One region of the Nocardioides sp. NPDC059952 genome, then DNA from elsewhere that is predicted to be linked to it. Evidence: predicted binding sites of a transcription regulator. Region 1 holds the regulator's gene; the other holds the start of a gene.

Region 1 (15,574 bases):
TGGGCGACGGCGGCGTCGAGGCGCATGGCGCTGTCGGCGGAGTTGGGCATGGCGAAGCCGTCGCCCGGGTCGGTCGCGGCCGCCCTCGAGGTGTCGCGCAGGGGCACTTCCTTGAGGAGGAGCGCGACCAGGAACGCGAGCCCGGCGACGGGGACCGCGGCGAGGAAGACGACGTGCAGCGTCTCCGCGTAGGCGGTGATGATCGGCGCGCTCTGGGCCTCGGGCAGCGCGTGCAGGAGGGTTGGTGTCGCGACCTCGTCCGGGGAGACTCCGGCTGTGGCGAGCGCGGCGGGGAGCCGGTCGGCGAGCCCGTTGGCGTAGACGGTGCCCATGATCGAGGCGCCGAACGAGCTGCCCATCGTCCGGAAGAAGGTCACGCCCGAAGTCGCGACGCCGAGATCCTCGTAGGCCGCGGTGTTCTGCACGATGATCGTCAGGATCTGCATGCTCAGGCCGACACCCATGCCCATGATCAGCAGGAACAGCGACATCATCAGGGTGCTGGTGTCGGCATCCATGGTCGAGAGCAGATAGAGCCCCAGCGCCATGATCAGTGCACCGGCGACCGGGAAGATCTTGTAGCGGCCCGTCCGGCCCACGATCGAACCCGCCACCGTCGACGTGACCAGCAGACCGACGACCATCGGCAGGGTGCGGATCCCGGACGACGTCGCGGAGACGCCGTGGACGTACTGCATGTAGGTCGGCAGGTAGGTCATCGCGCCGAGCATCGCGAAGCCGACGATGAACGAGAGCACGACGCTGACGGTGAACACCCGGTCCCGGAACAGCCGCAGGGGCAGGATCGGAGAGACCGCCCGCGACTCCACCCAGACGAATATCGCGAAGGCGATCGCCGAGCCGATGAACAGGCCGATGATGGTCGCCGATCCCCAGGCGTACTCGGTCCCGCCCCAGCTGACGGCCAGCGTCAGCATCGAGGCGCCGAGGCCGACGAAGAGGATGCCGAGGTAGTCGATCGAGGGTCGCTTGCCGCGGGCGATCTGCGGCAGCGTCAGGCTGGCGATCGCGATCACGGCGATGCCGAGCGGCAGGTTGATGTAGAACGCCCAACGCCAGGAGAGGTGGTCGGTGAAGAGACCACCGAGGAGCGGCCCGAGGACGGTGGTGGCACCGAAGACCGCCCCGAGGGCGCCCTGGTACTTCCCGCGATCGCGCAGCGGGATGATGTCGCCGATCAGCGCCGTAGCGGTCACCATCAGGCCACCGGCACCGATGCCCTGCACGGCTCGCGCGCCGATCAACCAGGCCATGTCTGTCGCGAACCCGCACGCGGCCGAGGCGAGGATGAAGAGCCCGGCGGAGACCTGCAGCATCAGCTTGCGTCCGAAGAGGTCACCGAACTTGCCGGCGAGCACGGTCGCGACCGTCTCGGCCAGAAGGTAGGACGACACCACCCACGACAGGTGGCCGGCACCTCCGACGTCGGCCACGATCGTCGGCAGCGCGGTCGACACGATCGTCTGGTCGAGCGCCGCGAGCAGCATGCCGAGGAGCACGGTGCCGAAGATGAGATTGATCCGGCGCCGGCTCAACTGAGGCTCGGCCTCCGACGTCGCCTGCGGTGTTGCCATTGCGACCCCCACGGTCTCGACTGGAATCAAACTAAGCCAAACTCCAGGCCGGAGCGAGAGACCTCGCGGAGTGTCAGGCGACCTCCTCGTGGTGATCGGCCAGGTCGCGGATGAGGCTCGCGGCCGGCTCATGGACGAATTCAGCAAACCCGCCGAGCGCGGCGAGACCCTCGAGCGGCACGCCCGCGCCGAGCGCCGTGATCGTCTCCGGTCGCACCAGCCAGGCGGCCAGACACGCGGGATAGTCGGCCGGATGGTTGAACAGCTCGTCCAGCTCGTCCAGCTCCTCGTCATCGGGATTCCTGAACGCGTGCAGACCCGCGTCCATGGCGAGATTGACCAGTCCGTACGGAACGTCGGTGAGCAAGCCGTAGTCGCGCAGCCCGCGGTGGGTCCAGATCTCTCCCGGCTCGCGATCCGGCGTCCCGGTCCTGTCACGCAGCGCGTCGACCCACCGCTCCGGCTCATCCGCGACGGCGTACGCCACTTCCTCAGGCACCCGCAGCGGGGCCGTCTCGAACATCAGACCCTCGTCGATCGGCACGATCCGGCCGATCACGCACGCCCCGTCGTCGACGAGCAGACCGGCACCGATGTTGATCGTTGTCACCTGCTCCCCGGTCCTCGGATCCTCCCAGAGCAGGTGGCGTGGCGTCCGCCCCCGCAGCCGCACGCCACGCATCGGTGCCCGCACCCACTCCCAGATCCGGTCGGCGCCGGCGATGAGGTCGCCTGAAGCGTTGTGGCGCAGGAACGCCTCGAGCCCGCCGAGCTCGTAGAGGAAGGTCTGGCGATAGACCCAGTCACGATCCAGGATCTGGATCCGTTCGTCCTCCCGGTCACGTCCGGGATCGGGGCCGCCACGGACGTCCAGGGCGACACGGATCGCCTTCGACATCCGCCACTGGTTGCGCGCATGGGTCCCCTGCATCGCCTGCGCGAGGATCCATCGCGAGTGCGCCCACCTCGGCATCAGCGCCTCGAGCAGCCGCAGCTGTTCCAGCCGCTCGACACGCGACGGATGCCAGAACTGCTCCTTGGCGAGCTGGGCGCTGGTCGTGTGAATGATCTCCAGGGCCGACTTCACGTCCCCGCGAGCCTCGGCATCGTTCACCGCGAACATCGCCGGCCAATAGGGACTGTCGACGACCTTCTCGACGAACGACCGCCGCCGCGGATCCCCGGACCTGTTCGGTGGACGAGGTGACTTCTCACGCTTCTTTCGTTTGGGCATGGCCCCAGCAGACCCCGGATCCATAGGCCCCGCCAGCGCCTATCACCGGCATGTGGATAACCCCGTCCCGAAGCTCGCCTGTGGACAGTGATCGGCCCGGCGTTCAGGCAAGAGCGAGAAAGAGCTTCTCCATCTTCTTGGTGTCGACACTGTCGCGACCACCCTCGGCGAGGCACTTCTCCAGCCCGGTGGCGACCAGCGCATAGCCACCTCGGCTGACCGCCTTGTTGACCGCCGCGAGCTGGGTCAGCGCGTCCTCGCACTCCGAGCCCTCCTCGAGCATCCGGATCACGGACGCGAGGTGTCCGTTGGCCCGCTTGAGTCGGGTGATGACGGCCTTGATCTCGTCAGGCTCGAGCTGCATCAGAGTCCTTCTTCTTTCCTCGGGTGCCGCCAGCGCGCCGGAAAGCCACTGGCATCCCGGCGATTCTATAACCCCCCGGGGGGTTATGCTACCGTCGCCGACGTAACCCCCCGGGGGGTTACGTCGACCGGCGACCGAAGGGAGCCACCCATGACCACCACGACCGACCAGGCCTCACCCCACGGCAAGAGCGTCCTGCGCGAGCTCGGGCCACTCCACCAGGAGCTGCGCCGCGCCATCCCCGACGTCTACGCGGGCTGGGGCGGGCTCTCCAAGGCGGCCTTCGCCGACGGCGCTCTCGACCGCAAGACCAAGGAGCTGATCGCCTTCGCGATCGGAGTAGTCGAGGGCTGCGACGGCTGCATCGCCTCCCACGGACAGGCCGCTGCTCGCGCCGGGGCGAGCCCCCAGGAGGCAGCCGAGGCCATCGGCGTCACCTTCCTCATGCACGGCGGCCCCGCCACCATCCATGGCGCGCGAGCCTTCGACGCGTTCTGCGAGTTCGTCGACGCCCTCGACGCCGGCGAACCTCCCGCCTGATCATCGACCAGATCCACAGAAGCAGGAACCGAACAATGTGTCGCCCCGTCCGCTGCAAGAAGTGCAAGAAGACCACGTGGGCCGGCTGCGGCCGCCACGTCGCCACCGTCAAGGCCTCCGTACCCACCGGCCAGTGGTGCCCCGGCCACTCCGCCGACCCCAAGGACCCCAACGGCACCTGGCTGGCTCGCTTCCTCGGTCACTGACTGTCGGAGGTCACGCCTATCGTGCCCAGCGACCACCAATTCGTCCGACGCCGTTGCCGTCGACAGGAACCCAGGAGGGCTCGTGACCGCGCTCGCCGATCCGGAGCTCGCCACGGCGCGACCTGCAAGCGCGGCGAGCCTGGGTCGCGCGCGAGCTGGAGCTGCAGGACGGCGTGGCCAGCCGAGCACAGCTCACCTTCGGCGGCTACACCCCGAACGACATCCGTCGCGCGATCAGGCGGCGCGAGATGCAGGCGGTCCATCGCGGTGTCTACGTCACCCACACCGGCCCGCTCACCTGGTCTCAGCGCGCCTGGGCGGCGGTGCTCTACGCCGAACCCGCAGCGCTGTGCGGCCCATCCGTTCTGGAGCCGAAGCGCACCGATGAAGTCCACGCACCCATCCATGTGGCGATCGACCACGCCCGCCGCCTCGACCCACCGTCCGGCGTCGTCATCCACCGCGTGGTCGGTCTCTCCCGGCAGACCTTCGCCGCCGACCGACCGCCCCGCCTCAAGCTCGAGGACAACGCCCTCCTCCAAGCGAGGAACGCCACCTCCAAGATCGAAGTGATCGGCCTGCTCACCGACACCATCGGCCGCTGCGGCGTGACCACCGATGCCGTACGCACCGCATTGAAGCGCCACCCACGACTCCCCCGCCGCGCCTTCATCAGCGACCTGCTCACCGACGTGGATGCCGGCACGTGCTCGGTCCTCGAGCACGCCTACCTCACCCGAGTCGAGCGCGCCCACGGCCTCCCGACAGGCACCCGCCAGAGCCAAAGACAGACGCCGACCGGCAAGGAGTTCCGCGACGTCGAGTACGACGCGTACGACCTCGTCGTCGAGCTTGACGGCCGACTCAACCACGAGTCGTGGAGCGCCCAGGGTCGCGACGCCGACCGGGATCTCGACGACCTGGCCCTCGGCGGTCGGGCCACCGCCCGCCTCCGCTGGCATCAGATATTCGGTACGTCGTGTCGAACCGCAGCCAGGATCGCCCAGATCCTGAAGGCGAATGGGTGGAAAGGTGATCCGATCCCCTGCGGCGAGGGGTGTGACCTCCCAACGTGGGAGTCCTGAGGTCACCCAGTGACACCGAGACTCCCACGTCACCCCTGATCCAGGCGCCTGCCGCTGTGGATGTGGACGTGGAGGTGCTTGGAATCCTGGTATGCGCCCAGGTTCGTGAGGACGGCAGCAGCACCATGACTCGCCTCCACGTCCCGGGCAATCTCCCGAACGATCGAGAGCAGTGCCCGCACATCCGCCTCGTCGGCAGCACTGACAGACGTCAACGATGCGATGTGACGCTTGGGCACGACTACAACATGGATCACCCAATACGGCCGGGTGTGATGGAACGCCAGCACCCACTCGTCCTCATGCACCACCTCGAGACGGTCGGTGTGCGGAATCGCGACGTCACAGTAGAAGTCGGTCCCGGTATACAGGTCCTCGGTCTCCTCTGAACTCACCTGGCAACCGTATGGTCTCGGCAGCGCTACGCGGCTGGAGTTCCTTGGTGATGCACCAGGCGCCAACCTCCCGGGCGGCGTTGCCAGAGGGAGGTTCGGTGAACCGTGCGCTCGCCACGGACCGATCGCCACCGCAGGATCATCACGTCGTCCGCGAGCACACGCCCGGTGAGTCCGTGCACCTCGATGTCAGGAGTCTCCTCATCCTCGGATGCAAGCATGTCCAGAATCGACGCCAAGTCCCACAGGCGTCCCGAGGAACCGACCTCCTCGAAGTCTGGCGCGAGAAGGTCCCTGAGCCGCGCTGGATCGGCACGAATCGCGGCCGTCTGCAGCTCACACTCGAGCGCCATCACCTCAGCCAGATCCGCTTCGCTCACGACCCGCAGGCTATCCAAGAGACATGGGAGTCCTGAGGTCACCCAGTAACACCGAGACTCCCACGTCGACCCTGAAACGAGTCCGGTCCCGCACCCTTGCGCGGGTGCGGGACCGGAACTACTCACTCACGACTCAGCTGCAACCGGAGGTCGAGCCGCAGCCCTCGCAGACGTAGCAGGAGCCGGCGGGGCGCATCTTGGTGCCGCAGGTGAAGCAGAGCGGACTGTCGATGGCCATGCCGCTGATCGACTCGAGCAGCTCGGTGGTGGTGTGAGCGGTCGCCTTGGGCGCCTCCTCGACGACCTCGGCCTCCTCCTCGATCTCGGCCTCGACCGGCTCGACGACAGGAGCGGCCTTCGGGGCCGGAGCCGGCTTCTGGACGAGCTCGGCGGCGGTGGTGCCGTTGCCGAGCTGCTCGTAGGAGCCGGTCTCGAGGTAGCGCTGGCGCTCGTCGGCGGAGTAGATGCCGAGAGCCGAGCGGTCCTCGAAGGACATGTAGTCCAGCGCCAGCCGGCGGAAGACGTAGTCCATGAGCGACTGCGCCATGCGTACGTCCGGGTCGTCGGTCAGGCCGGCGGGCTCGAACTTCAGGTTGGTGAACTTGGAGACGTAGGTCTCCAGGGGCACGCCGTACTGAAGGCCGACGGAGACCGCGATGGAGAAGGCGTCCATGACACCGGCCAGGGTCGAGCCCTGCTTGCCGAGCTTGAGGAAGACCTCTCCGAGCTCGCCGTCGGCGTGGGCACCGGAGGTCATGTAGCCCTCGGCGCCACCGACGGTGAAGGAGGTGGTGCGCGAGACGCGGGACTTCGGCAGGCGCTTGCGGGTCGGCGCGTAGACGATCTTCTCGATGATCTTCTCGACGACCTCGGGCGCGACCTCGGCCTCGGCAGCGACCTCGGCGGCAACCGTGGAGAGACCCTGGTCCTTCTTGGCGTTCTCCGACTTGCCGTCGGCCAGAGGCTGACCGACCTTGCAGTTGTCGCGGTAGATCGCGGTGGCCTTCAGGCCAAGCTTCCACGACTCCATGTAGACCTGCTCGATCTCCTCGACCGTCGCGGTCTCGGGCAGGTTGACGGTCTTGGAGATCGCACCGGAGAGGAACGGCTGGGTGGCCGCCATCATGCGTACGTGGCCCATCGGCTGCAGCGCGCGCTTGCCCATCGCGGTGTCGAAGACCTCGTAGTGCTCCTGGCGCAGACCGGGGGCGTCGATGACGTGGCCGTGCTCGCCGATGTAGGCGACGATCGCCTCGATCTGCTCGGGCTGGTAGCCCATCTTCTTCAGCGCACGCGGGATCACCTGGTTGACGATCTGCATCGAGCCGCCGCCGACGAGCTTCTTGAACTTGACCAGCGAGAAGTCGGGCTCGATGCCGGTGGTGTCGCAGTCCATCATGAAGCCGATGGTGCCGGTCGGCGCGAGCAGCGAGGCCTGCGCGTTGCGGAAGCCGTTGACCTTGCCGAGCTCGACGACGTCGGACCACACGCGGGTCGCGGCGTCGATGATGTTGCGGTCGACCGGGTTGATCGAGCGGACCGCGTCGTTGGCGGCCTGGTGCTTGCGCATGACCCGCTGGTGGGCCTCGGCGTTGCGGGCGTAACCGGCGTACGGCCCGACGACGGCGGCCAGCTCGGCCGAGCGCTTGTAGCCGGCACCGGTCATCAGCGAGGTGATGGCGGCGGCCATCGTGCGGCCACCCTCGGAGTCGTAGCCCAGACCCATCGCCATCAGCAGCGCGCCGAGGTTGGCGTAGCCGATGCCGAGCTGGCGGTAGTCGCGGGTGGTCTCGCCGATCGCCTCGGTCGGGAAGTCGGCGAAGCAGATGGAGATGTCCATCGCGGTGAAGACGACCTCGCAGGCCTGCTGGAAGCGCACGGCGTCGAAGGTGTCGTCGTCCTTGAGGAACTTCAGCAGGTTCAGCGACGCCAGGTTGCAGGAGGAGTTGTCCAGCGACATGTACTCCGAGCACGGGTTGGAGCCGGTGATCCGGCCCGTCTCCGGGTTGGTGTGCCAGTCGTTGATCGTGTCGTCGTACTGCAGACCCGGGTCGGCACACTCCCACGCGGCGATCGAGATCTTGCGGAACAGCTCGCGGGCGTCGATCTCCTCGATGATCTCACCGGTGGTACGCGCCCGGAGGCCGAACTTCTTGCCCTCCTCGACAGCGCGCATGAACTCGTCGGAGACGCGCACGGAGTTGTTGGCGTTCTGGTACTGCACGGACGAGATGTCCTTGCCGCCCAGGTCCATGTCGAAGCCGGCGTCGCGCAGCGCGCGGATCTTGTCCTCCTCGCGCGCCTTGGTCTCGACGAACTCCTCGATGTCGGGGTGGTCGACGTCGAGCACGACCATCTTCGCCGCGCGGCGGGTGGCGCCACCGGACTTGATGGTGCCCGCGGACGCGTCGGCGCCGCGCATGAAGGAGACCGGACCGGAGGCGGTGCCGCCGGAGGACTTCAGCAGCTCCTTGGAGGAGCGGATGCGGGAGAGGTTGAGACCGGCACCGGAGCCGCCCTTGAAGATCAGGCCCTCCTCCTTGTACCAGTTCAGGATCGAGTCCATGGAGTCGTCGACCGAGAGGATGAAGCAGGCCGAGACCTGCTGGGGGGACTCGGTGCCGACGTTGAACCAGACCGGCGAGTTGAAGGCGAAGTGCTGGTTGACCAGCAGCCAGGTGAGCTCGCGACCGAAGAGGTCCGCGTCGGCCTCGGAGGCGAAGTAGTCGTTCTCCTTGCCGGAGGCGACGTAGGTGTTCACGACCCGGTCGATCAGCTGCTTCAGGCTCTGCTCACGCTTGTCGGTGCCGATGGCGCCGCGGAAGTACTTCGTCGTCACGATCGTCGAGGCGTTGATCGACCAGAAGTCGGGGAACTCGACTCCGGTCTGCTCGAAGACGGTCTCGCCGGTCTTCCAGTTCTTCTGGACGACGTCGCGCCGCTCCCAGGTGATCTCGTCGTAGGGGTGGACGCCCTCGGTGCTGAAGATCCGCTCGATCTTCAGCCCGGCGCCTGCCTTCGCCGATGCCTGTGCCTCTGCTGCCGTGTCTGTCATTTCGTTCCCCCTGTTGTCATCGATCGCTGTGCCGTACTGCTGGTCGGTGCTGATGGTGGAGTCCTTGCTCTGTTCTATCTGTTTCCGCTGGATGGCCCGGACAGGTCGCTTCCCCACGGCCTGCCCGGGCCGGTCTGTGTGATCCGTGGGATCTAGTCGCTGCCCACCGGGGCCTCGACCGGGTGTTCTGCCTCGAAGTCTTTGACTTCCCGTTCCGTACGCAGCATCTGGATCTCGCGCTCGAAGTCGTCCGCCGAGCCGAAGGCCCGGTAGACGCTCGCGAAGCGCAGGTAGGCCACCTCGTCGAGCTCACGCAGCGGCGCGAGGATCGCCAGCCCCACCTCGTTGCTGGGAACCTCCGCCAGCCCCTGGCTGCGCAGCGCCTGCTCGACCTCCTGGCCGAGGCAGGCGAGCTGGTCCTCGGTGACCGGCCGACCCTTGCACGCCTTGCGTACGCCGTGCACCGCCTTGTCGCGACTGAACGGCTCCGCTGCGCCGGAGCGCTTGGCCACCATCAGCTGCATCTGCTCGACGGTTGTGAACCGCTTCCCACACTCCTGGCAGACCCGGCGGCGCCGGATCTGGCCACCGTCCTCGGCCACGCGGGAGTCGAGCACCTTGGTGTCGCTGTGTCGGCAGAACGGACAGTGCACGGTCGAGCCCCTCTCGTGAGACCTGTGGATCCAGGCCGTCTCAACGGCGGCCCGAGCCTGTGGAACCTGTGGATATGAGCGTGAGTCCCTGTGGAACAACACCCCCGTCGCTGTGGGCCATCCGCCTGTTCATGTGAACTAGATGTGGATAACTACAGCGGTGTAACTACTAGATGTAGTGGTAACCGTACGCCCGCCCCCACGACGATGCAAGCGAGCGGCGCGTTTACCCGCGCGCCCGGCGTGTCGCCGGTCAAACACCGAAAGATTCCGGTTCAGCGGCGCCGGACTGGCCTGGATGAGTAAGAATGGCCCCCGTGACAAACATCTCCGGAGGAAATCGCGTCGGGTCGCGGAGAGGCACGCGCCCCAGAAGCGGTCCCCGGCCACCTTTCATCTTGCCTGCGATCGCGACACTGGCATTCCTCGTCATCTGGGGAGTGCTCGTGTGGGTCGCCGTCGGTTTCGGGGCCGACGCACGGGGAGGCGATTCCGGCGCCTGGGCGAAGCTCGCCGTCGCGGCGGTCGTTGCAGTCGCCTGCCTCTTCTTGACCTTCACCTTCGCCGGGAAGGCCTGGCGGGCCTTCTCCGGCTCCCCGACCACGCCACCCACCGACGACTACACCGGAAGCCACTCCAACGCCTACGTCGAGGAGCAGGACTACTCGGACACGACCTACTCCGACCAGCAGCTCTACACGGAGCAGGCCTACCCGGAGCAGGACTACTACGGCGCCGGTTCCTACGGCTACGACGACACCGGCTCCTACGGCCGGCACAGCTCCGACACCGGGAGTCAGCCGCCCTACGGCGACACCGGGAACCCGTCCTACACCGACACCGGATCGCAGTCGCCCTACGGCTATCCCGGCAGCGACCAGGGCTACGGCAACACCGGCAGCCGGGCCGCCTACAGCACGTCGTCCTACCTGCCGCCGACCAGCCCTCCGCCTTCCCCGCAGCCCTACTACTCGAGCCCGCCGACACCGACGTCGACGCCACAGAGCACTTCGGGGTACGGCTCGCAGGGATACGGCACGGACAGCTACCCCACCCAGCAGGGTGGCTCGCCGCAGTATCAGTCCGGTGCCTACCAGACCCCGACCGGCTACGGTCAGACGGGCTCGAGGGCCCGACTGACCCAGGACCCCGCCGCGACCCAGGCGATGCCCACCCAGCGGCAGCCCCAGGATTCCCCGGTCGAGCCGGACGACGAGTGGCCGCCGCGGCACGGCACCCGCAACAAGCAGTGGCCGCCGGCCGAGCCGGACCGCCCCTACCGCGGGCGCCACTGACGAGACAGCGAGAGTGCTGCAGACGCTTCCCATCGTCTGCAGCACTCTCACTTTTCCCGGTTGCCGGCCGCCGGGGTCGAAGGAGCAGCCGGACATCTGTGGGGCGCCCTACGGCGCGGTCGGGATGATCAGGGTCTGACCGGACATGAGCATCGAGGACTCGAGACTGTTGAGCTCCTTGATCGTCTGCTCCATCTCCCGAATCGAGGCGTCGGTCCCGGCGACGGCCTTCGAGGAGATGTCCCAGAGCGTGTCGCCATCGCCGACGACCATCGTGTGGGCGGCGGGGGCGGGGCCACGAAATCCGGCATCAGCGTCCGCACCGTTCTCCACCGCGAAGGCCACCCGGGCCCCGATCAGTGCGATCCCGAAGAGCACGACGAGCGCGAATGCGAACACGACGACGCGGCCGCGGCGAGTGAGCCGCACGGTCGAGCGACGCACCTCCCGCACCGGACGGGGCGGCTCGGCTACGGGCAGCACATAGACTGTTGCACTCATCTCACGGCCTCCTGATCACAAGTCTCTCGATCACGTGTTCGATCGAGCACATGTTCGAAGGTAGATCACGTGTTCGAACAACGCAAGTAGCGACGCCCAGAATTTTCGAACGCCGACACGCGCCACCCATGAGATCGAACAAATGTTTGATGTCGTGGTGCCAGAGGGACTAATGTGGTGACATGACCACGCAGAAGACAGGCACCGGATCAGGCGGTTCGAAGAAGAGCCGCGTCCGCGAGCTGCCCGACGGGCCGCCGGACGCGACCGGGCTCACGCCGCGTCAGCAGCGCATCCTCGCTCACCTGCGCGACAGCATCGAGCAGCGCGGCTACCCGCCCAGCATGCGCGAGATCGGTGCTGCGGTCGGGTTGACCAGCACCAGCAGCGTCGCCCACCAGCTCCGGGCGCTGGAGCAGCGTGGTCTGATCCGCAAGGACCCGAAGCGACCGCGCGCCCTCGAGGTCTTCCTGCCCGAGGTGATGGCCCACCGCAAGGCCATGTCCGGCGAGGAGCCCGAGACGACGTTCACGGCCGAGGCCGGTGTCAACCCCAACCCCGACGCCGCCATGGTCCCCCTGGTCGGGCGGATCGCGGCCGGTGGCCCGATCCTGGCCGAGGAGACCTCGAGCCAGCAGAGCGTCGAGGACGTCTTCCCGCTGCCCAAGCAGCTCGTCGGCAACGGCGACCTCTTCCTGCTCTCGGTCTCCGGTGACTCGATGGTCGACGCGGCCATCTGCGACGGCGACTTCGTGGTCGTGCGCCAGCAGCCGACCGCCGAGAACGGCGAGATCGTGGCCGCGCTGATCGACGGCGAGGCCACGGTCAAGACGCTCTCCCGCAAGGACGGCAAGGTCTGGCTGCTGCCGCACAACGCTGCGTACGAGCCGATCGACGGCACCCACGCGACGATCCTCGGCAAGGTGACGGCGGTCCTACGCAGCCTCTGAGCCCGCCCCGGGGACCAGCCCGGAAACACTGCGTGAACTCAGCCGCCGGCCCATGACAGGGCCGGCGGCTGCGTCGTTCCATACAGCGTGACCCAGAGCAGCACGACCCAGACGCAGATCGACCGCCGCACCCTCATCGCCGCCGGGCTCGCGAGCGCCGCAGCGGCCGGAGCCATCGCTCTCCCCGAGCCCGCTGAGTCCGCCGAGGCCGCCGGCGGCTCGCTCAACCACTTCCAGCACGGCGTCGCCTCCGGCGACCCGCTCCCGGACCGGGTGGTCATCTGGACCCGGGTCACGCCGTCCGCCGACGCGACCCCCGGCTCCGGCAGCAGCGAGGAGGTCTTGGTCCGCTGGGAGGTCTCGCCCACCGCGGACTTCGGCCGCGTCACCGCCAAGGGATCCCGGCAGACCGGCCCCGACCGCGACCACACCGTGAAGCTCGACGTCACCGGCCTGGCCCCGGAGAGCTGGTACTTCTACCGCTTCACCTACAACGGCCAGACCAGCCGTGTCGGGCGTACCCGGACGGCTCCGGCCGCCGACGCGACCCCGGAGAACGTACGTTTCGGGGTGGTCTCCTGCTCCAACCTGCAGGCCGGCTGGTTCGCGTCCTACCGGCACCTGGCCGCCCGTGACGACCTGCACGCGATCCTCCACCTGGGCGACTACCTCTACGAGTACGGTCCCGGCGAGTACGGCTACGGCATGGCCAACGAGGACGTCCGTCCGCACGAGCCCGCCCACGAGATGCACACGCTGGCCGACTACCGGATCCGGCACGCGCAGTACAAGCGCGATGTCGACCTCTCCGCCGCTCACGCCCGGCTGCCCTGGATCGTCACCTGGGACGACCACGAGTCGGCCAACGACGCCTGGCTGCTGGGTGCCGAGAACAACGAGCCCGGCGAGTACGACTGGATCGACCGCAAGACCAACGCCAACCAGGCCTACGACGAGTGGATGCCGCTGCGTGTGGACGGCACGGCAACCGTGGAGACCGACGGCCACCTCCACGACCGGATCTACCGACGGCTGCGCTTCGGCAACCTGCTCGAGCTGAGCATGCTCGACCTGCGCTCCTACCGCTCCCAGCAGGTCGCCCGCACCGACCTCGCCGGAGTCGACGACCCCGACCGCACGATCACCGGCGACGAGCAGCTGGCGTGGCTCAAGGACGGTCTGCTCACCGACGCCCGGTGGAAGATCGTCGGCAATCCGGTGATGATCGCCCCGGTCACCTTCGGCGCGCTCCCGAAGAGCCTGATCGCGCCGGTCAACGACGTCACCGGCCTGCTGCCCGACAACGGCATCGCCTACAACGTGGACCAGTGGGACGGCTACACCGCCGACCGCACCGAGCTCTTCGAGCACATCCGCGACAACGCGATCACCGACACCGTCTTCGTCACCGGCGACATCCACTCGGGTTGGGCCTGCGACCTGCCGTACGACTCCGCCGTCTACCCGCTCGGCAAGACCGCCGGCGTCGAGTTCGTGGCCACGTCGGTGACCTCGAACAACCTCAAGGACATCCTCGGCGCCCCTCGCCGCACGGCCAGTCTGACGGTCGAAGGCATCATCCAGACCGCCAACCGCCACGTCCGCTACCTCAACTTCGACGACCACGGCTACTGCGTCCTCGACGTGACCCGCACCCGCGCCCAGATGGACTGGTACGTCATCGGCGAGCGCAAGGACTCCAACACCACGGCCACCTGGACCAGGTCGTACGCCACCGCAACCGGAAGCAACAGGCTCCATCGCGTCACTGTGCCGGTCTAGGCCGTGTCCGCCGGACACAGCGTCGCTCTGCGCTTAGACTGCCCAGGTCTGCCATCCCGAACGTCTGGTACCTCATGCGAAACATTGCCCGCCGGATCAACCGGAAACAACGCTCCCTCGTCCTGATCGCGGGCATGGTCGTTGCGACGTTCGTCGCCACCATGCCGGCAACCGGGTCGACGCCGGCGACCTCGGTGAGGACCGGCGGCGACACCAGCGCCGAGCAGCCGGTGACGGAGAAGGTGGCCCGGGAGGCGCTCGCCGCGGCCAAGAAGGTCAAACGCAACCAGTCGGTGCGCGGTGCCCGCCAGGTCGTGCCCGGGCGGCACATCGCCGGCCGGCCAGACGCGACCATCGCGCTGGCCGACCTGTGGAACGCCAAGGATGCCCTGGACGGCTCCAACAAGGCGGCCGCGCGTGAGCTGCTCGCCCGCCCCCGCACCGCGACCCAGACCTGCAGCGACGTGGTCTGCGTCCACTACACGCCGGGCAAGGGCGGCGACCGTGCCTCGACGGCGTACGCGACCCAGGTCCGTGACGTGGTCACGAAGGTGCACAACCTCTACGTCCAGGCGGGCTACCGCAAGCCCGCGGCCGACAAGTCGGTCACCCCGGGCAAGGTCGACATCTACCTGGAGAACCTCTACGACGAGGGCTACTACGGCTACTGCGCGCCCGAGACGAAGGTCTCCAAGACCGCCGCGACGGCCTACTGCGTCCTGGACAACGACTACGCCACCAGCGAGTACGGGTCCTACAACACGCCCACCGAGAACCTCCGGGTGACCGCCGCTCACGAATATTTCCACGCGGTCCAGTTCGCCTACGACGCCGGCGAGGACCGCTGGATGATGGAGTCGACCGCGACCTGGGTCGAGGACGAGGTCTACGACAGCATCAACGACAACCGGCAGTACCTCGGCTACGGCCAGCTCGAGGACCAGCGCAAGCCGCTGGACAACTCCTACGCCTCCAACCTCGGGATCTACGGCAACTGGATCTTCTTCCGCTACCTGTCCGAGCGCTTCGCCAAGGAGCGCGGGACGCTGCCGGAGGTGGTCCTCTCGATCTGGAACCGAGCACCGTCGACCTACTCCACCACCGCCATCCGGCAGGCCCTTGCTCAGCGTGGCACCACGCTGAAGCAGGAGTACATCCGCTTCGCCGCCGCCAACCTGGCCCCCTCGAAGGCCTACAGCGAGGGCGGGGCCTACTACCCGCCGGTCTACGACGGCCGCACGGCGCTGCCCGCCAAGCGGCAGACGGTCGACGGCAAGTTCACCCTCAAGCACCTGACCTACGCCTCCCAGCGCCTCGTCCCCAAGAAGGTGGGCAAGGGCTGGAAGCTGCGCGTGAAGGTCGACGTGGCCCGGCCCAACGCCAACGCCGCTGTGATCAGCGTGTTCCGCACCGACGGCACCCGCGCCGTCTACTACCTCAAGCCCAACAGCAAGGGCATCGCCACCAAGACCATCGAGGGCTTCTCCTCGAAGCGGATCCGCAAGGTCGAGGTCACCTTCGCCAACGCGAGCAGCAACT
Region 2 (15,574 bases), on a different contig from region 1:
GACCTCCTCACCGAAGTCCCGGGTGAGCTCCTTGAGCGTGTAGGGCGTGTCCTCGACGGTGTCGTGGAGCAGCGCCGCCACCAGGGTCGGCTCGGTCATGCCGAGCTCGGCGAGGATCGTCGTCACCGCGAGCGGGTGGGTGATGTAGGGGTCGCCGCTCTTGCGCATCTGCGTGCCGTGAAGGCGCTCGGCGGTGACGTAGGCCCGCTCGAGCAGGGGCAGGTCGGCCTTCGGGTGGTTGGACCTCACCGCCCGGAACAGCGGCTCCAGCACAGGATTGCCGGGCGTGCCACGGCCGCCGATCCTGGCCAGGCGCGCACGGACGCTGCGTCCCGACGGGGCCGGGCCACTGCTCTCCCGCGCCTCGATGTTGTGCGCACGAGGCTGCGCGACGATGCGATCCTCTGCCATGCACCGAGTCTACCGGCCGCACCCGGAGCATTGGCTAGGACCGCACCTGCATGATGGACCTGTCAACTGACCAACAGCGAGTGCACCGGCGTGTCCGGCAGCTTGCTGCGGGGGTCGAGGAAGCCGAGCTCGAGCAGCACCGAGACGCCCACGACGACTCCGCCGCAGCGCTCGACGAGCTCGATCGTGGCCGCCGCGGTGCCACCGGTCGCGAGGACGTCGTCGATGACCAGCACCCGCTCCCCCGGCGCGACCGCGTCGGTGTGGATCTCCAGGGTGGCCTCGCCGTACTCCAGCGAGTAGGAGACCGCGTGGGTCTCGCGGGGAAGCTTGCCGGCCTTGCGTACGGGCACGAAGCCCACGCCGAGGTGCAGGGCGGCGGGGGCGCCGAGGATGAAGCCTCGCGACTCCATGCCGAGCACCTTGGTGACGCTCACGTTGCCGTCGGCGTCGCGCGCCGGAGCGGCGAGCGCCTCGACCACCTGGGTGAAGCCGGCGTGGTCGGCCAGCAGCGGGGTGATGTCCTTGAACCCGACGCCCGGCTCCGGGAAGTCGGGAACGTCGGCGACCAGCCGCTCGAGGGTTTCCTCGAGCGACCGGCCACCAGCGGCCGTCTCGGAGACAGTCACTTCCGCTTCGACCTCGACTCACGCTTCGGCTGCGGACGCCCGGCGGCGCCGCTGTCGGAGACCTCACGGTGCTGGTCGGGTACGTTGCGGCCCCGACCGGTCGCGGAGCGGTTGGGGCTCGTGCCCCGGCTCACGCCGGCCTCGTGAAGGTCCTCGGAGGAGCCCTCGCGAAGCTCGTCCGGCTCGTCGCTCTCCGCGACCGGCATGCCTTCGTCGAAGACCGGCACCGCGGCGTACTTGTCGGCTTCCTTCATCCGCGCCGCGGCACGCTTCTCGGCGTCGACGACGTCCTTCTCCTTCGACTTCAGGTGCACCAGCAGCGGGGTGGCGATGAAGATCGAGGAGTAGGTGCCGACGGCCATACCGATGAAGAGGACCAGGGAGATGTCCTTCAGCGAGGAGGTGCCGAGCTGGACGGTGCTGACGTAGAGGATCGCGACGACGGGCAGCAGACCGATGATCGAGGTGTTGATCGACCGGACCAGGGTCTGGTTGACCGCGAGGTTGGCCGCGTAGGCGTAGGTCTGCTTCCTCTGCGACAGGTTGCGGGTGTTCTCCTTGACCTTGTCGAAGACCACGACGGTGTCGTAGAGCGAATAACCGAGGATCGTCAGGAAGCCGGTGACCGTTGCCGGAGTCACCTCGAAACCGACGATCGCATAGACGCCGACCGTGATCACCACGTCGTGGAGCAGCGCGACGACGGCCGCGACCGACATCTTCCATTCCCTGAAGTAGATCCAGATGAACAGGACCACACCGACGAGGAAGATGCCCAGCGCGAGGGCCGCCTTGGAGGCGACCCGCTGACCCCAGCTGGGGCCGATGCCGGTGCGGCTGACGTCGTCCTCGGCCACGTCGGCGGTCTTGGTGATCGCCGCCATGATCGAGTCGTCGGCCTCGGAGTTGTTGGCGATCGCCTTGGTCTCGATGACGATCGACTTGCCACCGGCCGTGCGCACCGTGGCGCCGTCTGCGGCCTCGACCGCCGTGTCGCCGACCGCCGCACGCAGGTCGTCGGCGAGCTCCTGGTCGGCCTGCGCGACGGTCACCGTGTAGCGCGTGCCACCGGTGAAGTCGATGCCGAGGTTGATGCCCTGCAGCCAGACACCGAGGACGACCGCCACGAGCACGACCGCGGACACGGCGTACCAGAGCATCCGGCGACCGACGAAGTCGAAGGACTTCTCGCCGGTGTAGAGCTCCTTGCCGAGCCGCGAGAAGGAGAACTTGCTCATCAGGCCTTGCCTCCGACCAGAGTGTTGCCCGTAGGGGCGTCGACGGTGCCGATTGCGCGCTTGTCCATGCCGGAGAGCACGTGGCCCTTGTTGAAGAAGCCCCAGCCGGCCATCAGCTTGGTCATCGGGTGGGTGAACCAGAAGAACACCAGCACGTCGATGATCGTGGTCAGGCCCAGCATGAAGGCGAAGCCCTTGACCTCGTTGGTCGCGAAGACGTAGAGCACGAACGCGGCCAGGAACGAGACGCCGTCGGAGGCCAGACACGTGTTACGGGCCCGGACCCAGGCGGTGTCGACGGCCACCCGCATCGAGCGGCCATCACGCATGTCGTCACGCATCCTCTCGTAGAGGATGATGAAGGAGTCGGCGGTGATGCCGATACCGACGATCAGACCGGCCACGCCCGGAAGGTCCAGGGTGACGCCGGCGGTCTCGCTGAGCAGCAGGATCATCCCGTACGTCAGAGCACCCGCCACGAGCAGAGACCCGATCACCACGATGCTCATCGCGCGGTAGTAGAGGATCGAGAAGATCACCACGAGGATCAGACCGATCAGGCCGGCCCAGAGTCCGGCGGTGAGCTGGTTGCCGGCCAGGGTCGGGCCGATGACCCGGGTCTGGATGCCGTCCTCGGGGAAGTCGAGCGGCAGCGAGCCGTACTTCAGGTTGTTGGCAAGCGCGGCGGCGGACTCCTGAGTGAAGTCGCCGCTGATCTGGGCGCCTCCGCTGATCCGGGAGTCGGCGGTCGGGGCCGAGATCACCTTGGTGTCCAGGACGATCGCGAACTGCTCGCCGGTGCCGGCGATGTTGCCGGTGGTGTCGGCGAAGACCTTGTTGCCGTCGGACTTGAAGTCCAGGGTGACCACGTAGTTGGCCTGCTGCTGCGGGATGCCGTAGGAGGCCTCGCTGATCTCGGTGCCCTCGATGACTGCCGCGGTCAGCAGGTAGGGGACGCCGTCCTCATCGCAGGTCAGCAGCGGCTCACCCGCGACGTCCTCGGCCGGTTCGGCGCCCGGGGCGGGGCAGGTGAAGGAGTTGTAGGCGGTCGCCCACTCCTGCGGCACGTTGCGCATGAACTCGACCGCTTCGTCGACCGGGACGACCGAGTTCTTGCTCCGCTTCTCGGACTCGGCGCCCGCCGAGGCCGAGGGGCTGGCGCTCGGGTCGGCGCTCTCCGACGCCTTCTCGGAGGGCTTCTCCGACGCGCTCGCGGTCTCGGAAGCGCTGGCGGTCTCGCTGCCGAACGCCGCACGCGGGGAGGTGCCCGGGACGGTTCCGGTCGAGGGGTCCTCGACCATCGAGCCGCTCGGGTCCGCGGCGCCGCAGGGCTTCTGCGGGCTGCAGGCGACCAGGCGGAAGCGGAGCTTCGCGGTCTGGCGGACGCGCTCTGCGGTCTCCTGCTGCACCTTGCCGGTGCCGGGGATGGAGACCTTGATGACGTCGCTGCCCTCGGTGGTCACTCGGCCGCCGGTGATGCCGGAGCCGTTGACCCGCTGGTCGATGATCGACTTGGCCTCGTCGAGGCTCTCCCTCGGGACCGATCCGCCCTCGGTGTTCTCCGCGGTCATCGAGATCTCGGTGCCGCCGCGCAGGTCGAGGCCCAGCTCGGGCTTCCAGGTGCCGGCGTACGCGATGCCGCCGAACATGATCGCAATGGCCAAGAAGAGCAGTGCGAGTGTCCGGCCGGGGCGCGCTGTCTTGCGTGCCATGTGTGGGTCAGTCCTTCTTGTCGAGGTCCACGATGACGTTCTCGGCGCCCTCAGGGGTCTCGTCGGCCTTGGCCTCGACCTCGGGCTCCTCGGCGGCGTCCTCGTCGATCTCCTCGGCAGGCGCTTCGGTGACCTTCTGGGCCACGGCCTGGCGCACGACCTGGATGACGACGCCGTCGGAGATCTCGACCTTGATGTTCGTCGTGGTCTCCTCGACCTCCGTCACCGTGCCGAAGAGCCCGGCGGTCAGCATCACCCGGTCACCCGGCTGGAGGTTGAGCTGGAGCTCACGCGCCTGCTTCGCACGCTTCTGCTGCGGCCTGATCAACAAGAAGTAGAACAGGACGATGATGACGATAAAAGGAAGGAATTCCACGGGGGTTCGGCTCCGACAGTCTGAGTGGTCGCCGGCAGGCGCACGGCGACGTGCAAGTCTAACCAGGCACCTGGTTGAGACTGTGAATCAGGCCTCATCCCAGAGCGTTTCCCTGGACCAGGCCGCAGCCTCGGCGTTGGCCGGTACCGGCAGCCCGAGATGCTCCCAAGCGGCCGGGGTCGCGACCCGGCCACGCGGCGTACGGGCCAGGAAGCCGGTGCGCACCAGGAACGGCTCGGCCACCTCCTCGACCGTCTCACGCTCCTCCCCCACGGCTACGGCGAGGGTGGAGATGCCCACCGGGCCACCGCCGAATCTGCGGCACAGGGCGTCGAGGACGGCCAGGTCGAGGCGGTCCAGGCCGAGCGGGTCGACCTCGTAGAGGTCCAGGGCCTTCTCGGCGATCTGCTGGGTGACCGTGCCGTCGGCCTTGACCTGGGCATAGTCGCGTACGCGGCGCAGCAGCCGGTTCGCGATCCGTGGGGTGCCGCGGGAGCGGCCGGCGATCTCGGCGGCCCCGTCGTCCTTGAGGGTGACGTCGAGGAGGCCGGCGGAACGGCGCACGATCAGCTCGAGGTCGGCGGGGTCGTAGAGCTCGAGGTGACCGGTGAAGCCGAACCTGTCCCGGAGCGGTCCCGGGAGAAGGCCGGCCCGCGTGGTCGCGCCGACCAGCGTGAACGGCGGCAGGTCGATCGGGATCGCGGTCGCGCCCGGGCCCTTGCCGATGACCACGTCGACCCGGAAGTCCTCCATCGCCAGGTAGAGCATCTCCTCGGCGGGCCGGCTCATCCGGTGGATCTCGTCGACGAAGAGCACCTCGCCCTCGTTGAGCCCGCTCAGGATCGCGGCCAGGTCGCCGGCGTGGGTGATCGCCGGGCCCGACGTGATCCGCAGGGGCGCCGACATCTCGGCGGCGATGATCATCGCGAGGGTGGTCTTGCCGAGGCCCGGCGGCCCGGACAGGAGTACGTGGTCGGGGGCCCGCTCGCGCTGCCGCGCCGCCTCCAGGACGAGGCCGAGCTGCTCGCGGACGCGTTGCTGTCCGATCAGCTCGTCGAGGGTCTTGGGGCGCAGCGCCGCCTCGACGGCCCGGTCGTCCCCGTCCGCCTCGGCGATGGTCAGCGACGAGAAGTAGTCCTCCTCGGCCCGGTCCAGGTCATCCTCGTGCATGGGTCCTTATGCCTTAGATAGGGTCCGCAGGGCCGCACGCAGCAGCAACGAGATGTTGGCCTGGTCGCCGGCCTCGGGCTCGATGGCGGTGACCGCCTTGTCAGCGTCTCGGGCGTTGTAGCCCAGGCCGACGAGGGCCTCGGTGACCTGGTCGCGCCACGGGGCCGCTGCGGTGGCGGGCACTGGGGCGGAGGCGGTGCCGGTCGGCGCGCCGATCCTGTCCTTGAGCTCCAGGATGATCCGCTGGGCGCCCTTCTGGCCGATGCCGGGGACCTTGGTGAGTGTCTTCGCGTCCTCGCCCGCGATGGCCAGACGGATGCCGTCGGGCGAAAGCACGGCGAGCATGGCCTGGGCGAGCTTCGGGCCGACGCCGGAGGCGGTCTGGAGCAGCTCGAAGAGGGTGCGCTCGTCGGTGTCGGTGAAGCCGAACAGGGTCAGCGAGTCCTCGCGCACGACCAGGCTGGTCGGCAGGTGAGCCTCGTCACCGGTCCGGAGCGTGGCCAGCGTGTTGGGCGTGCAGAGCAGCTCGATCCCGATGCCGCCGACCTCGACGATGGCGGTGGAGAGACTGACGGCGGCAACCTTGCCGCGCACGGACGCGATCATCTGCGTACCTTCCCTGCCGCGGCCACCGCGGCTTCGATGCGGTTCTGGGCGCCTCCGCGCCACTGGTGGGTGATGGCCAGCGCGAGCGCGTCGGCGGCGTCGGCGGGCTTCGGCGGGGTCGGGAGCCGCAGGATCCGGGTCACCATCGCGGTCACCTGAGCCTTGTCGGCTCGGCCGTTGCCGGAGACGGCCGCCTTGACCTCCGAGGGCGTGTGCAGGGCGACCGGCAGTCCGCGCCGGGCGGCGCAGACCATGGCGAGGCCGCTGGCCTGGGCCGTACCCATGATCGTGGAGACGTTCGAGCGCGCGAAGATCCGCTCGATCGCGACCGCGTCGGGCCGGTGCTCCTCGATCCAGGCGTCGATCCCCTTCTCGATGCTCACCAGCCGCTCCCAGACGGGAAGGTCGGAGGACGTACGGATCACTCCGACGTCCACCATCGACAGCGGCCGGCCGAGCGACCCATCGACCACGCCCATCCCGCACCGGGTCAGGCCGGGGTCGATCCCAAGCACGCGCACTGGAGCACCTCTTCCACAACGACCGAGCCGGCCGGGTGTCGAACGTCTGTTCGCAGACTACCGGTCGGCTGCTGCCTCCGGGCTCGCGACACCCTCATTCAGGAGGATGCGACGTGCTCGGAGGTCCCGCGGTCGAGGCCCCCGTGCTCACAGGATGTCGGTGCGTCGCTCCTCGACGGTCTCCGTACCGTCGGCATGCCTCCGCCTCGCGACCGTGCGTGACCGACCTCCGGTGTTCAGGGTCACAGCGGTCAGGATCAGCACCACGGCTCCGACAGCGGCCAGGATCCAGCCGATCAGGGTCAGATCGACCCCGCTGACCGAGACGTGCACAGCCAACGCCAGGACAAGTCCGACGACGAGCAGAACCGCTCCTACGCCGTATCCCATCGTGTACTCCTTCCAGTGCGAACCCGCCCTCGTGGCGGTTCGTGACCTTCCGGGTACCCAGCATCCGGCCCGAGAATGAGCCGGTTCGCCGTACGGCCCAGCTCGCAGCTCGACCAGCGGAGCGATCAGGCGTCGACGGTCTCCATGACCTCGTCGGGGATGTCGGCGTTGGAGAAGACGTTCTGCACGTCGTCGAGGTCGTCGACGGCGTCGATGAGCCTGAAGACCTTCTCGGCCGACGGCGCGTCGGCGACGGGGATGTCCATGCTCGCGACGAACTGGACCTCGGCGGAGTCGTAGTCGATGCCGGCGTCCTGCAGCGCGGTGCGGACCGCGACAACGTCTGAGGGGTCGGAGACGACCTCGAAGGTCTCACCGAGGTCGTTGACGTCCTCGGCACCGGCGTCGAGGGTGGCCTCGAGCAGGTCGTCCTCGGAGACCTCCTTGCCCTCCTGCGCCTTGGCCACGACGACGACGCCCTTGCGGTCGAAGAGCCGCGAGACCGAGCCCGGGTCGGCCATGGTGCCGCCGTTGCGGGTGACCGCGGTGCGGACCTCCATGGCCGCGCGGTTGCGGTTGTCGGTCAGACATTCGATGAGGAGCGCGACGCCCTGGGGGCCGTAGACCTCGTACATGATCGTGTCGTAGCTGACGCCGCCGCCGTCGAGCCCGCCGCCGCGCTTGACCGCGCGGTCGATGTTGTCGTTGGGGACCGACTGCTTCTTGGCCTTCTGGATCGCGTCGTAGAGGGTCGGGTTGCCCGACGGGTCGGGACCGCCGGTCTTGGCCGCGATCTCGATCGTCTTGATGAGCTTGGCGAACAGCTTGCCGCGCTTGGCGTCGATCGCCGCCTTCTTGTGCTTGGTCGTTGCCCACTTGGAGTGGCCGCTCATCTGAAACCGTCCTTTGCCCCGCGTCGTCGCTGTGCTTGTCGAGCCGCCTCCGGAGTCGTCACAGGGCAGCAGGTGTCCATTCTAACTACGTGGCCCCGGTCACGGTCACCAGCAGGTGTCGAGGAAGAGCCGGTGCAACCGGTCCTCGCCGTTGACCTCGGGATGGAAGGAGGTCGCCAGCAGATGCCCGTGGCGTACGGCGACGGGGTGGCCCGCCACGCTCGCGAGCACCTCCACGTCGGGGCCGGTCGCCTCGACCCAGGGCGCCCGGATGAAGACCGCCCGGACCGTGTCCTTCACCCCGGCGACGGTCAGGTCGGTCTCGAAAGACTCGGTCTGGCGACCGAACGCGTTGCGCCGCACCGTGATGTCCAGGCCGCCGATCGTCTCCTGGCCCTCGGCACCGTCGAGCAGGCGCTCGGCGAGCAGCACCATCCCGGCACACGTACCGAAGACGGGCATCTTGTCCTCGACCCGAGCCCGCAGCGGCTCGAGCAGCTCGAAGGTCCTGGCCAGACGCCACATCGTGGTCGACTCGCCGCCGGGGAGGACGAGCCCGTCGCAGGTGTCCAGCTCGGCCTGGCGGCGTACGGGAAGGGTCTTGACCCCCAGCCGGGTCAACGTGGCCAAATGCTCGCGGACATCGCCTTGGAGAGCGAGTACGCCGATGGTCGGTGCAGTCACCTCGGAAGCGTAGTTCGCGGCGAGCGCCGCGCGGAACTCGGCTCAGGCGGTGTTGCACTCGAAGGAGGCGAAGGCGAGCACCGCGCTGCTGGAGAAGTTCACCTGGACGGTCGTCGCGCCGGACCAGCTGCTGCCGATGAGGTGGGAGCGCACCCGCAGCTGCAGCCGGGTGTTGGAGAGCAGGTTGAGGCCGAGAAGGTTGCCCAGCGTCGTCGCGTTCTGCTGGTAGACCTGCCTCGATCCGGCGACCCCGGAATGGGCGACGGTCAAGGCGGCGCCCTGGTTCTGGTTGGTGCTCCGGTTGAAGAACTGCAGCTGGTAGTCATAGCTCGCCAGCGGCGGGGCGGAGGCCGGTGCGACTCCTTCCCAACGCAGCGTGATCATGCTGCCGAGCGCCTGGTTCTGCGCCTGGCAGTTGCCGGTCCCGGTGCCGTTGCCTCCGCCGGAGGACGGCGTCGCGGTCGGCGAGACGAGGCTCGTCGTGCCGAGCGTCGCGCCCGTGACGTCCACCGGGTCCGTCCAGGCTGCCCAGGTCGGTGGCATCGCCGTGCCGAGCAGGAACGCGAGCACGAGGACAGCGAACGCGAGCCGTCCTCGGCGGCCCGCGGGCGGCTTCGGCGCGGGTTGTGGTGGTTCCGGCGGCTCGGGGACCTCGGGGGTCTCGGGGGTCTTCGGAGCAGGCGGGTTCGCCCGGCGGCGCATCAGGATCGTGAGCAGCAGCGCCGCGTAGCCGGCGAGCACGAAGATCCCCGGCGGGTGCGAGAGCCAGGCGATCACCGCTCCGAGATGGGGCACGGAGTAGACGACCCGGTCGGCGGCGGTCACCTGGTAGGGACGCAGATCCGCGGTCTCGTTGGCGTCGCCCTTCAGCATCAGCAGCGAGTTCGCCTCGGTGTGGTCGATCGAGACGACCCGGTGCGTCACCCGCGTACGTTCGTAGGGCACCGAGATCACATCACCCACCGCGATCTCGCGGTGGTCGACCGGCACCGCCAGCGCCAGCGAGCCGGTGGGGATCGCCGGTGACATCGATCCGGACCGGAAGACGAGCGGCCGTACGTCGAAGGCGACCCCCGCGAGCAGCGTCAGCAGGCACACCACGCCGGCCACCGCGGCCAGGGTGAGCGCGAGATCGCCCGCCCGCCGGGCGATGACGGTGGCGAGGCGCTGCAGCCGGGTCACGGCAGCTGGGTTCCGGTGAGCGTGAAGGTGAGGTTGCTCGAGCGGCCCTGGGCGGTGTCGGGGGCGTCGGTGCCGAGCGTCACCTGCAGGCAGAGGGTCTGCGACGTGCCCGGCTGGAGCGTGCGCGCGGTCGCGATGCCGGAGGACGGCAGCGGGCCGCCGGTGCCGGCGAGCGCCGTGCCCGGACAGGTCTGGTTCAGGGTGCCGTCGTTGGTCACGCTGGTGTCGGCGGTGACCTTGAGGGTCAGCGGGGCCAGCGTGGTGGTCGAGGAGCCGCTCGTCATCGTGTAGCTCAGCGGGATCGACCCGACGTTCTGAACGGTCAGGATGCCCGCCGAGGACGTGCCCGGGTACATGCCGGTCAGACTCAGCGCGGTGAAACCGGTGTAGGGGTCGGCGCCGTTGACCTGGAGGTCGAGCGTGCCCGTGGTCAGCGTGGTTCCGGTGACATCGACCGTGTCGGTCCAGTAGGCCAGCGTCCCGGTCGCCCCGATCGAGACGACCACGCCGAGAGCGAGCAGCGCGCGTAGGCGCGCGGACCTCGCCGCACGCCGCAGCGCGGCACCCGGGCGCCGTCGTGGACTGGTCATGATCTTCCCTTTCGCTTGCTGCGCAGGACGAGGGCCGTGCCCCCGCCGATCGAGAGTGAGGCCAGGGCGATCAGCCACCACGTCACCGGGCTGCCGGTCTCGGGCAGCAGACCACCGTCGCCCGCGGCATCACCGCCTGGCGGCGCGTCATCGCCCGACCCGGTCGCATCCTCCCCCATCAGCCGTACGTCGAGGCTGAACGTGAGCGACCGGTCCATCGTGTCGTTGCCCGCCCCCGGTGCGTAGGTCGCGGCGACACCGATCCGGTCCCGGGCGCCCTGTTCCAGCCGGCCCAGCTCGGCGCGGGCTCCTGGCCGTACGTCCTGCCACTCGCCCTCCCCTCGGCGCAGCCGCAGACTCATCGCACCCTCGGCGAGCAGGCCGTCGGTGTCACGGACGTCGGCACTCACGGTGAGCGCTCCGCGGCTCTCTCCGGCGTCGCGTACCCAGAAGGTGGCCTCTCGGGAGTCGCCGGGAACCCAGCGCACCTCCGGTTCGAACAGCGGCCGGGGCAGGTCGGCGGCCCAGGTGCGGCCGTCGTTGCTGAGCTGCACCGGCTCGGTCGCCGCCGCCGGTGCGGCCGCGGCGACGGTCGAGATCACCAGGAGCGCGAGCAGGAGGCGTACGGCCGTCATGGCTTCACCTCTGCGTCCTCGGCTCGCTCCCGGCGACGGTCGCGGATGGAGCCCCCGAACATCACCAGCGCGTAGCCGATGAGCAGCCCGGCGCCGACCAGCCGGGTGATGGCGCGCTGCTCACCGTTCAGCAGCGAGTTGAGATGGCCGACGTAGGGCAGCCAGTACCAGCGCTCTCCGCGCACCTGCACCGCCCGCACCGGCTTCACGTCCTCGGCGTCGTTCGCGTCACCGCGGGTCGTGAAGACCCGTTCGCCCTTGGTGGTGGTGCCGATGCCGGTGATGCGATGGGTCGCGACCGTCGGCTCCCCCGACCTCAGCTGGAAGGTGATCACGTCCCCGATCTGGAGCGTGGCCGGGTCCACCGGGCGTACGACCACCAGCGATCCCGGCGGCATGCCGGGCCGCATCGAGCCGCTGAGCACCGTGAACGCCTCTCCTCCGACGAGCCGCGGCGCGGCGACACCGAGGAGGATGACCGCGCCGGCCGCGATGATCACGAACCACACCACGAACTGACCCAGGAAACCGAGCACGGCTCGTGGCCCTGGGGTGGGCAGGCGTCGGCCTCCCGGCAGCGAGGAGCGCCGGGCGGACAACGCAGCGGCGGATGTCATGGACACCGCCTCACAGGAGCTGGACACAGGGATCAGGGGTTCGGGTTCTGGCCCGAGCTCTGGTCCTGAGTCAGGGTGATCGTGATCGCGTCCAGGGTCGCGGTGACGTCCTGGGTGTCGTTGGCGTTGATCGTGGTCGCGTTGCCGTAGGGGAAGACCACCTCCACGTCGGCGACCAGCGTGGTCGGACCGTCGATCGCGAACGAGTCGCCATCACCCACCGGGTCGCCGCCGAGCTGGTAGTCCGCGGTCGCGGTGAGCTGCATCGTCGTGGTGGTCTTGTCGGTGGTGTAGGTGACCTCACCCGGGGCCGACACGGTGGCGGTGAGGTGGTCACCGGAGCCGGTCACCTCGAACGAGCAGGACTTGGTGATCGAGTCTCCCGGGACGATGGTCGTGACCGCCGAGCCGTCGGGGTAGGTCCAGGCCGCCTCGCAGGTGCCGTCGCTCAGCGCCATGTTCCCCGTCGTGATCGTGCCGCCGGAGGCGGTGCCGTCATCGGTCCAGTAGGCCAGCGATCCGGCGCCCCCGAGAAGCAGGACCGCGGCGCTCGCGGCGGCCACTGCACCCTTCGTCGACTTCTTCATGTTTCTGTCCCCATCTCCACAGGGACGCGGTGCCCCCGTCATGTATGGGACCAAGGTCCCCCATAACGCAACGTTTTACGCGGAAACGGGACAATCGTTATGTTTTGAGGCTATTTGATGCATTCCTACGTTGGTTGTTCCCGTTTTCGAATCGTCCATGCACCGCACAACGCCGACGCGGCCACGCAGCCCCCGCTCGGGGGCCACGCAGCCGCGTCGGTTCGACGTGGGTCGGGTTCTACCAGCCACGCTCCGCGAACTGAATCGAGCGGGCCGGCTCGTCGACGTTGATGCCGACCATTGCCTCGCCGAGACCGCGGGAGACCTTGGCGACGACGTCGGGGTCGTCGTGGAAGGTGGTCGCCTTCACGATCGCCTCGGCGCGCTGGGCCGGGTTGCCGGACTTGAAGATGCCGGAGCCGACGAAGACGCCCTCGGCGCCGAGCTGCATCATCATCGCCGCGTCGGCCGGGGTCGCGATGCCACCGGCGGTGAACAGTACGACCGGGAGCTTGCCGTTGCTAGCGACCTCCTTGACCAGCTCGTAGGGGGCCTGGAGCTCCTTGGCCGCCACGTAGAGCTCGTCGTCGGCGAGCGCGCCGAGGCGGCGGATCTCGCGGCGGATCGTCCGCATGTGGGTGACCGCGTTGGACACGTCACCGGTGCCGGCCTCGCCCTTGGAGCGGATCATCGCCGCGCCCTCGGTGATGCGGCGCAGCGCCTCACCGAGGTTGGTCGCGCCGCACACGAACGGCACGGTGAAGGACCACTTGTCGATGTGGTTCTCGTAGTCGGCCGGGGTCAGCACCTCGGACTCGTCGATGTAGTCGACACCCAGGGACTGCAGCACCTGGGCCTCGGCGAAGTGACCGATCCGGGCCTTGGCCATGACGGGGATGGAGACGGCCTCGATGATGCCGTCGATCATGTCGGGGTCGGACATGCGGCTCACGCCGCCCTGGGCGCGGATGTCGGCCGGGACGCGCTCGAGCGCCATCACCGCCACCGCCCCGGCATCCTCGGCGATCTTCGCCTGCTCGGCGGTGACCACGTCCATGATCACGCCGCCCTTGAGCATCTCAGCCATCCCGCGCTTGACCCGCGAGGTTCCCGTCTCATTCGTGCTTGTAGCCATGTGGCGATCGTAAGTCGGGACCCGTCGTACGCCATCCTCGGAAAGCCCTGCTCAGGCCACTGTTCCCGAAGTGGACTGCTAGGAGGCCAGTGCTTCTACTGCTTCGGCCACGGCGGTGGGAGCGCCGGCCAGGGACCAGAGGACCCCGCCTGCCTCGACCTGGGCGGTGGTGCCGCCGGCGCCCAGGACCAGCGCGGCTCCGGGGAGGCGGTCCCAGTCGGGGACGGAGTGCTGGCAGAAGAGGTGGAGCCTGCCCTGGGCGATCGCGGTGAGGTCCATCGACCCGGAGCCGAGGATCCGGATGGAGGCGGCCTGGCTGGCGACCCGGACGTACGCCTCGCCGACCGGGTGCCTCAGCCTCGAGGGGTGGAGGTAGGTGGTCAGGCAGGCGTGGGCGAGCGGAGTGTCCGGCATCGCGTCGAGCCGGACGCCGTTGCGGGTGGTGGGCAGCTCGGGACCACCGATGTAGACGGCATCCTCGGCCGGTGAGTAGACGGCGCCCAGGACGATGCCGGTGCTGTCGGTCAGGGCCAGGGCGGAGCACCACCAGTCGAGGCCGCGTACGAAGTTGTAGGTGCCGTCGACGGGGTCGATGGTCCATACGCGGCCGGTGGACGACTCGCGGGCGGAGCCCTCCTCGCCGAGGATGCCGTCGCCCGGGTGTTCGGCGGTGAGGCGCTCCACGATCGCCGTCTCGGCTGCCTTGTCGGCGGCGGTGACCAGGTCGGAGACCGAGGTCTTGGTCTCGATCGAGTCGCCGATGCCCTCGCTGCGCATCTTCGCGGCGAGCGAGCCGGCGCCGCGGACGAGCTCGGTGGCCAGGCGTACGTCGTGTTCGCTCGGCACGGTCATGCCGACGCCTCCTCGGCGATGGCCTGCTTGCGGACGGTCCAGACGCGCTGCGCGACGGTGACGGTCGAGGCAACGGCGAGGATCCACAGCGCGATGTAGATCAGCAGGTCGAGGTCGAAGATGCCGGCGAAGCCGGTCAGCACCAGGACCAGGACGAGCCGGTCGGCTCGCTCGGCGATGCCGACGTTGGCGGTGAAGCCCAGCGACTCCGCGCGGGCGCGGGCGTAGGAGGTGACCGCGCCCATCACCACGCACCACAGGGTCAGCGCGAGATAGAGGTCGGAGTCGCCCGGGCCGGCGAAGTAGAGCGCCAGGCCACCGAAGACCGCGCCGTCGCCGATCCGGTCGAGGGTGGAGTCCCAGAACGCGCCGAACTTGCTCGTGCGCCCGACGGCGCGTGCCATCGCCCCGTCGATGAGGTCGCTGAAGACGAAGCAGGTGATGAAGATCGTGCCGGCCAGCAGCTCGCCGCGCGGGTAGAACGCCAGCGCCCCGACCGCTACTCCGATGGTGCCGACGAGCGTCACGACGTCGGGGCTGATCTTCAGCGCCACGAACAACCGGACGATGGGCGCGAGGACGACTCCCTGAACGAAGCCTTTGATGTGATCCAACATGGCGCGGCCACGCTATCGGATACCGCCGAGGCGTCACTCCCGCGCGCCGAAACGTCACCCACATTCTGCCGAGGCGTCACCCCCGTCGGGCGAGGCGTCACGTCCGTCGGGCGAGGCGTCACGTACGTCGGGCGAGGCGTCACGTACGTCGGGCGAGGCGTCACTCCCGTCGGCCGAGAGGTCGGGGATGACATCTCGGCCGACGTAACTGCCGTCTCGGCCGACCTAACTGCCGTCTCGGCCGACCTAACTGCCGCCTCGGCCGACCTAACTGCCGCCTCGGCCGACCTGGCTGACGCCTCGGCCGACCTGGCTGACGCCTCGGCTAGGTTCCTTCGGTCAGGTCGCGGACCTCGGCATAGCGGGTACGGACGGCGGGATCGGGGTCGGCGTCGTACGTCACCGAACCGGCGAGCTCCCACGACGGGGGCTCCACGCCGCCGGTGAGGACCCATGCGGCCTGGCGGGCGGCACCGTCGGCGACGTACTCCCCCGGCTCGGGCACGACGACCGGACGACCGAAGACGACGGGCGCGATCCGGCGGACCGCCTCTGACCTCGCGCCGCCGCCGACGAGCAGCACGCGGCGTACCTCGGCGCCCTGCTCCACCAATGCGTCGATGGCGTCGGCGAGGCCGCACAGCAGACCCTCGACCGCAGCGCGGGCCAGGTGGGCCGGCGTGGCGGTGGCGAGGGTGAGGCCGTGGAGTGCGCCCTTCGCGTCGGGGC

What was found. Region 1 encodes LexA, which represses DNA repair genes until DNA is damaged. Its sites were predicted from a motif close to TCGAACANNTGTTCGA; they were not measured.
Region 2: ruvC (crossover junction endodeoxyribonuclease RuvC) is a predicted target of LexA. The motif match lies at 6,702-6,717, and genes of this name have one in related genera.

The regions. Positions count from the first base shown of each region.
Region 1 covers NZ_JBHWLY010000010.1:17,974-33,547, reverse strand. Annotated here, with positions in the region: gene ACFV9G_RS06965 (MDR family MFS transporter) at 1-1,595, opposite strand, end outside; gene ACFV9G_RS06960 (hypothetical protein) at 1,669-2,718, opposite strand; gene ACFV9G_RS06955 (metal-sensitive transcriptional regulator) at 2,933-3,193, opposite strand; gene ACFV9G_RS06950 (carboxymuconolactone decarboxylase family protein) at 3,344-3,733, shown strand; gene ACFV9G_RS06945 (hypothetical protein) at 3,769-3,939, shown strand; gene ACFV9G_RS06940 (hypothetical protein) at 4,113-5,024, shown strand; gene ACFV9G_RS06935 (HIT domain-containing protein) at 5,054-5,419, opposite strand; gene ACFV9G_RS06930 (DUF4440 domain-containing protein) at 5,446-5,799, opposite strand; gene ACFV9G_RS06925 (vitamin B12-dependent ribonucleotide reductase) at 5,933-8,854, opposite strand; gene nrdR (transcriptional regulator NrdR) at 9,007-9,507, opposite strand; gene ACFV9G_RS06915 (hypothetical protein) at 9,906-10,802, shown strand; gene ACFV9G_RS06910 (LysM peptidoglycan-binding domain-containing protein) at 10,911-11,303, opposite strand; gene lexA (transcriptional repressor LexA) at 11,486-12,253, shown strand; gene ACFV9G_RS06900 (alkaline phosphatase D family protein) at 12,341-14,035, shown strand; gene ACFV9G_RS06895 (MXAN_6640 family putative metalloprotease) at 14,110-15,574, shown strand, end outside.
Region 2 covers NZ_JBHWLY010000013.1:2,153-17,726, forward strand. Annotated here, with positions in the region: gene ACFV9G_RS08380 (RelA/SpoT family protein) at 1-411, opposite strand, end outside; gene ACFV9G_RS08385 (adenine phosphoribosyltransferase) at 474-1,040, opposite strand; gene secF (protein translocase subunit SecF) at 1,037-2,278, opposite strand; gene secD (protein translocase subunit SecD) at 2,278-3,990, opposite strand; gene yajC (preprotein translocase subunit YajC) at 3,998-4,366, opposite strand; gene ruvB (Holliday junction branch migration DNA helicase RuvB) at 4,454-5,536, opposite strand; gene ruvA (Holliday junction branch migration protein RuvA) at 5,543-6,142, opposite strand; gene ruvC (crossover junction endodeoxyribonuclease RuvC) at 6,139-6,663, opposite strand; gene ACFV9G_RS08420 (DUF6458 family protein) at 6,811-7,053, opposite strand; gene ACFV9G_RS08425 (YebC/PmpR family DNA-binding transcriptional regulator) at 7,179-7,946, opposite strand; gene pdxT (pyridoxal 5'-phosphate synthase glutaminase subunit PdxT) at 8,052-8,630, opposite strand; gene ACFV9G_RS08435 (signal peptidase I) at 8,673-9,812, opposite strand; gene ACFV9G_RS08440 (SipW-dependent-type signal peptide-containing protein) at 9,809-10,402, opposite strand; gene ACFV9G_RS08445 (LPXTG cell wall anchor domain-containing protein) at 10,399-11,037, opposite strand; gene ACFV9G_RS08450 (signal peptidase I) at 11,034-11,654, opposite strand; gene ACFV9G_RS08455 (alternate-type signal peptide domain-containing protein) at 11,687-12,241, opposite strand; gene pdxS (pyridoxal 5'-phosphate synthase lyase subunit PdxS) at 12,480-13,376, opposite strand; gene ACFV9G_RS08465 (inositol monophosphatase family protein) at 13,455-14,228, opposite strand; gene pgsA (phosphatidylinositol phosphate synthase) at 14,225-14,845, opposite strand; gene xylB (xylulokinase) at 15,171-15,574, opposite strand, start outside.